DNA from 2 places in the Listeria sp. MAN/IMW/UF555 genome. Region 2 is predicted to be linked to the other one. Evidence: a T-box and tRNA genes for the amino acid it is inferred to sense, from the RefSeq annotation. Region 2 holds a T-box; the other holds one or more tRNA genes.
The links. The T-box of region 2 lies ahead of glyQ (glycine--tRNA ligase subunit alpha). A T-box ahead of a tRNA ligase gene usually reads a tRNA of that ligase, here a tRNA-Gly.

Region 1 (3,421 bases), 480 kb from region 2:
CCAGCACATGTTCTTGAGATATTTCCTGTGTTTGCAGGGATTTCTGGTTGATATAGTACGATATGGTTTGGCATTTCTTTTCACCTGGTTTCTATTAATTTGGTATTGCTGTTAATTCTTGGAGTACTTGTTCATCTTGTTCGTTTTGGAGCGCTTTTTGGACAGCTTCTTCAGCTTGTTCCCCGCCAATTTTACGTAAAGCCCATCCAGCGGTTCCTCGAATGACTGGTCTCGGATCATTTTCCAAGCAATCAATTAAGTCTGGTACTGCGGTTTTATCTTTATAACGAGCTAAAATAATTATCGCATTTCGTTGGATTGGCTTTTTCCCGCGCCATGAACCAGCCATATCGCCAAACTGCTCTTTGAAAGCGCGATTTGAAATATGTAGCAGTGGCTTTAACTCGGGACGAACAAGTTCCGGGTCCGGCTCCATTTCCTCATGAAAATGAAAATCATGACCACGATTATATGGACAAACTACCTGACAAGTATCACAGCCATACAAACGATTATGCAATACTTCGCGATATTTTTCATCTAGAAAGTCTTTTGTTTGGGTGAGGTAGCTTAAACATATTTTCGGATTCATTTTCCCTTCACCTAACAAGGAACCTGTTGGACAAGCTTTAACACATTGGTTGCAGCTGCCACACAAGTCGCTAGCAGGCGTATCTGGTTCAAAAGGAATATTGGTTATCATTTCCCCTAAATAAACCCAAGAGCCGAATTCTGGCGTTATAAGCAGCGTGTTTTTCCCGCGCCAACCAATGCCAGCTCGTTCTGCCACAGCCACATCCGATAATTCACCGGTATCTACCATAGATTTCATTCGTACATCAGGCAAACGCTCACTTAAAAATTGTTCCAGTAGAGCTAATTTTTCTCGTAAAACAGTATGATAATCGATGCCCCACGAAGCTCTAGCAAAAACGCCACGTCTTGCTTCTTTTTTGCTGGTAGGCGCTTCTTTTAATTTAGATGGGTAAGCAAGTGCAATAGCAATAATCGACTGGGGTTCTTTGAAAATAAGCTCTGGATAAACACGCTCATCAATAACCGGATGCTCAAACCCTGTAAAAAGATCTAACGCTTCAGCTTCTAATAACCGTTCCTTTAAAAATAAAAAAGGGTCTGCTGTCGTAAAACCAATTTTTTGAATTCCAATTTCATGTGCATAAGCAATTAACTCTTCTTTTAGCGCTGCGTAATTTGATTCTGGCTTCACTATCATCATTCCCCCTTTCCTTATTTTCAGGCAATAAAATAAACGCAATGCTTCGCTTAGAAAGGTCGAAACACTGCGTTGATAACAGGATTTATAAAAAATATAAAGCGGGTGATGGGAATCGAACCCACGACAACAGCTTGGAAGGCTGTAGTTTTACCACTAAACTACACCCGCACAGTAAGTAGTTCTTAGTGTTTTAACAACTTTTATATAATACCATTCTATGTTAGTTTTGACAAGACTTTTTCTGGAATTTCTTTGTAAAAATAATATATAATTAAAATCCTGGTTGATTTACTAGGATTTTAACTATATTCAAGCTGTTTTATTAGCGCTTTATCATTTTTATGTGAGAAAATAAAGTATGTTTTAAAAGACTACTGGAGGCTTGCTTATGACATTTTGGCAGGATATGATGAATTTCTTTTCTTATGATAATTTAATGTACTGGCTAAGTGAGTATCGGAATTTAGGTCCACTTTTAGCTTTTTTCTTACCTTTTATTGAAGCGTTTTTACCTTTTTTACCATTTATTGTTTTTGTTGTAGTTAACGTTAACGCATATGGACTGTTTGGCGGCTTTTTAATATCCGTTACAGCTGCAATTGCAGGTAGTTTATGTGTTTTCTTGTTAGCTCGAAAATTTGGGCAGACTCGATTTTTGCGATTTATTTCCGGACACAAACAAATTAAACGAGTAATGGAATGGATTGATAGACATGGTTTTAGTCCGATTTTCATTTTACTTGTAATGCCTTTTACACCATCTTCTGCTGTAAATATCGTTGCAGGTCTCTCTAAAATAAAAGTTTACCAATTTATCTTAGCGCTTGTAGGTGGGAAATTAATCAAAGTCTTTGCGATTAGCTATATTGGTTATGATTTCGTAGACTTAATTCACCAACCACTTAAACTGGCTATTTTAGCAGTTTCTGTCGTTATTTTATGGTTTGTCGGAAAACGGCTGGAACATTGGATGTCAGGAAAAAACCTTAAATAAAAAAGAAAGCACGCATTCTGCGTGCTTTCTTTTTTTTATTTAAGTCACACTACCATTATCAAATTAATCATCTCATTCATTAATTATATATTATCTTCTTTATACTTTCTCCTTAAACAAAATCAAATTCAGTGTAACCTTCTGATATAATTCAATTAATTTACAGAGTATTTTTAAATTCAAGCTTTACTATAAAACAAAGAACCTATTATTAATATTGATTCTAAAATTAAAATTACTGCCATAAGCAAACTCATTCCCCGTGGTTTTAATAACCCCGATAATAATCCCTAGTTTTGAAATAAAATCTCCACCAGTAAATTTAAATGAGGAAACAGCTGCATATATACCTCTTTGATTAGTAGGAATTAACCTTACTTCTTCAGCATTTAAAACTGGTGAATAAATAAGCTCACCAATAGTGGCTAACATAATAAATAGTATTATCCACAAGAACATTCTGCATTATTTCCACCTGTTTCCTATCTTATAAACACTTGCCCATTGAATCTCTTCAAATCGCACAGAAAGTCTTCATGTTGCTTATTAACCAGATTAGGTATCTCTTCAACTGCAAAGTATCTAAGTTCAATTGTTTCCTCATCTTTTATAGATATTTCTCCGTCCACATATTCTAATTCAAAAAAAATTGATAACGGCTGAGCTTCATCACCATTTGGATAGTTGTCTTCATATTTTGAATAAATACCAATTAGTGACTTAACCTTGACACGCAGCCCCGTCTCTTCAAAATACTCTCTAATTATCGCTTCTTCAAAAGATTCGCCAAGTTCAATTGCTCCTCCAGGAAATCCCCACATATTTTTATCATTTCTTTTTTGCAATAGAATCTTTCCTTCGGTATTTATAAAATAACCACTAACAAAATTTAATATGATTTTTTCATTCCCTACTTTCCCTCGAATCCATTTGATATAATCCATACTATTTCCACCTTCCTTTTTTCGTTAAACGAAAATGTTCTATTTTTCCAAATCTAGTTACTATGAAAAAAACTATCACTCCCAAAGTTTTTTAATTTAGCTCCTCTACTGGAATCATAATAGATAGCATTTTGCTATTTAAAACAACAAGATAGCCTTTTTTGTTCAGAACTAAAACACGTTATTATCAAATAAGTGTTTCAATTCGTTATACCATAATTTCCAACCCTATAAAAGTAAATTAAT
Region 2 (3,421 bases):
GCGAATAGCTGTTGCGATTGCTGGTTTTTCACCTTGTAATAAGGCGTATTTTTCGCCCATTAAACCTTGTAGTTCCGGGAATTCACCAACGATATTAGTTACTAAATCAAATTTATAAATATTTGTTAAGCGGATAATGTCTTGTTTATCTTCTTCTTGCCAATTTAAGTAATCAGCAAGCATCAATGCCACTTTTTGCACACGTTTCATTTTTTCTGTCAAAGTACCTAATTTTTCATGGAAAACGATATTTTGTAATTTAGCAACTGCTTCGTCAATGGTTATTTTTAAATCTTCTTGATAGAAGAAATCAGCATCTGATAAACGAGCGCGTAGTACTTTTTCGTTTCCTCGTGCCACTGTATCTAGATTTTCATGGTTACCATTACGAACGGTTACAAAATGAGGTAACAATTCTCCTTCTTGGCTGAAAACTGGGAAGTAACGTTGGTGTTCTTTCATTGTCGTAATTAGAACTTCTTCAGGTAGTTCCAAATATTCTTTTTCAAAATTACCCGCTAATACAGTTGGATATTCGACAAGATTAGTTACTTCTTCTAATAAATCGTCATCTTCTCTGATTTGCCAATTTTCCATTGTTTCTAGTTCACGTAATTGTTCTACAATAGCCTGTTTGCGTTCACTAGCATTAACAACGACAAATTGTTCTAATAATGCATGTGGATAGTCGCTCGGTTGATTGATTGTAGCTGTTTTTCCTAAGAAACGATGACCACGAGATGTATTACTAGTTGAGACACCAGTGATTTCAAATGGGATAATTTCTTCGCCAAACATTGCGATAAGCCATTTGATTGGGCGAATATAACGTAAATCATTACTACCCCAGTGCATGCTTACTGGGAAAGTCATACTCGTTACTACTTTTTCTAGGCTTGGAAGTAACGCAGTTGTTTTTTCGCCGATTACTTCTTTTTTAATATAAATATATTCCACACCTTTAATTTCGCGGAAAGTTAAATCTTCTGGTGCTACTTTTTGACTTTTGGCGAATCCTAATGCAGCTTTCGACCAGTTACCTTCGTCGTCTAGAGCGATTTTTTTGGCAGGGCCTTTTGCTTCTTCCACACGATTAGCTTGTTCTTCAGCCATTTCTTCTACTAGGACAGTTAAACGTCTTGGTGTAGAATAAGTTTTAATTTCTTTAAATTCGATTTGGTTGTCTTTTAACCAATCTGTCACTCGTTTTTCCAGTTGTAATACAGAGCTAGTCACATACTTCGCTGGCATTTCTTCTAAACCAATTTCTAATAAAAAGTCTTTACTCATGACGTTTTCCTCCCTCTTCTTTGACTAATGGGAAGCCAAGTTTTTCTCGTGATTCATAAAATGTTTTGGCGATACGTCTTGCTAAGTTTCTGATACGACCGATATACTGTGCGCGTTCAGTTACTGAAACAACGCCGCGAGCATCTAGTAAGTTAAAGGTATGCGAACATTTTAATACATAGTCATACGCTGGGAAAACTAGTCCTTCTTGCATTTGACGAGCTGCTTCTCTTTCATATGTGTCAAAAAGAGTTAATAGCATATCTGTATTAGAAGTTTCAAAGGCATATTTGGAGTTTTCGAATTCTGCTTGGAAGAAAATATCGCGATAGCTAATACCATCTGTCCATTCTAAATCAAATACATTTTCTTTATCTTGAATATAACTTGCTAAACGTTCCACACCATAAGTAATTTCAGATGTAACAGGGAAACATTCTAAGCCGCCTACTTGTTGGAAATAAGTAAATTGAGTGATTTCCATCCCATCTAACCATACTTCCCATCCAAGTCCTGCGCATCCTAACGAAGGGTTTTCCCAGTTATCTTCCACAAAACGAATATCATGTTCTAACGGGTTAATTCCTAATTTTTCTAATGAGCCAAGATAAAGCTCTTGAATGTTGTCAGGAGAAGGTTTCATCACTACTTGAAATTGATGATGTTGGAATAATCTGTTTGGGTTTTCTCCGTAACGGCCATCTGCTGGACGACGAGAAGGCTCCACATAACCTGCTTTCCAAGGTTCTGGACCAATTGCTTTTAAGAAAGTATAAGGGCTCATTGTACCGGCACCTTTTTCCACATCATACGATTGCAACATAATACAACCTTGTTCGGACCAATAATCTTGTAACGTTCTAATCATTGTTTGTAAATTCATTGCTTCCACCTCCAAAATAATTCAGCCAATATAAAAACTCTCGTCTCTATATGCTGATTTAAAGCATATAGGGACGAGAGTTATCTCGCGGTTCCACCCTATTTGGAATTTAAACAATTCCCACCTTGATTTCGCTGTACTCCAGAACGCCTTCACAAAAAGTTAAATATCCGGCTCACACCACACCCGAACTCGCTAAAAATAGAGCTTTTTGTTACTATTTTCCTTCAATGTACCTATTAGTTGATATATTAAAAGATACTGTATTTTTGCGAAAAAGTCAATCATCGCTATCTTTTTTTAACATATTTTCCCATTTATTCATATCACGTAAAAATTTCCTGCTTTTTAAATATAAACCAGAATATTCGTCGTAATAAGTATCAATAGCTTTTTGGAGCCATTCTTTTGTTTCTTGTTTCACATCAATATTGCCTAATCGGTCTAATTGAAATATAAAAAATAGCCTTAAAAGTTTTACTACATTTTCCGGTAAATGCATCCGGTAGCGGTCTTTATCAAAGCAGCGATGGCAAATAATTCCGTTACTTCTTGTTGAAAAATCAAAATGTCCTGTCGTCTCCCCGCAAATAGCGCATTTATCCATAGTTGGGTAAAGTCCTAACACAGGTAACATTTTCATTTCATAAATTTGGGTTAGAATTTGCGGATCATATCCTTCATCAATGTCACGTAAAATTTGAAAAGTTAGCTCATATAAATATGGATTTGGCTGGCGTTCTTCGGTTGCTTTATCCAATAACTCGCATACATAAGTGGCATAAGCCGTCATAAAAATATCTTGTTGAATGGAAGAAAAATTTTCGATAACTTCTCCTTGTTGAAGCGTACCAAGCCCGTTTCCTCCAAAAAAAGTGAAGTATCCATTTGTAAATAATTGTGTTACAGCAGCTAATCTACTTTTGGTTTTTTTTGCGCCACGAGCAACCACACCAATTTTTCCAAATTCACGCGTATACATGCGGACTATTTTATCTGATTCACGATAACTCGTCTGTCGTATCACGATTCCTTCGCATTTTTCCATGTGGCAACCCTCCTTTTTCATTCTTTTTATTATAACATTTTCTAAACGATTGTGTCTTTTTATATTTTTTACTATCTTTCCGCGACTTGCTATTGTAAAATAGAGAAAAAGGCAAGAAAGAAAGGATTTTTTATTCTATGGATATGTTACTTATATTATTGATCAGCTTGTTTATACTCACATTCATAGGTGTAGTTGTG

Region 1: it has a tRNA-Gly gene. The T-box ahead of glyQ (glycine--tRNA ligase subunit alpha) is inferred to sense a tRNA for this amino acid. The anticodon was not compared.

The regions. Positions count from the first base shown of each region.
Region 1 is NZ_JBZWZS010000001.1:717,333-720,753, forward strand. It holds gene trmL (tRNA (uridine(34)/cytosine(34)/5-carboxymethylaminomethyluridine(34)-2'-O)-methyltransferase TrmL) at 1-74, opposite strand, end outside; gene queG (tRNA epoxyqueuosine(34) reductase QueG) at 95-1,234, opposite strand; tRNA gene AC4PG8_RS03610 (tRNA-Gly) at 1,335-1,405, opposite strand; gene AC4PG8_RS03615 (TVP38/TMEM64 family protein) at 1,626-2,231, shown strand; gene AC4PG8_RS03620 (hypothetical protein) at 2,421-2,663, opposite strand; gene AC4PG8_RS03625 (NUDIX hydrolase) at 2,714-3,175, opposite strand.
Region 2 is NZ_JBZWZS010000001.1:237,082-240,502, reverse strand. It holds gene glyS (glycine--tRNA ligase subunit beta) at 1-1,290, opposite strand, end outside; gene glyQ (glycine--tRNA ligase subunit alpha) at 1,283-2,173, opposite strand; T-box leader at 2,240-2,413, opposite strand; gene recO (DNA repair protein RecO) at 2,454-3,221, opposite strand; gene AC4PG8_RS01130 (DUF4352 domain-containing protein) at 3,359-3,421, shown strand, end outside.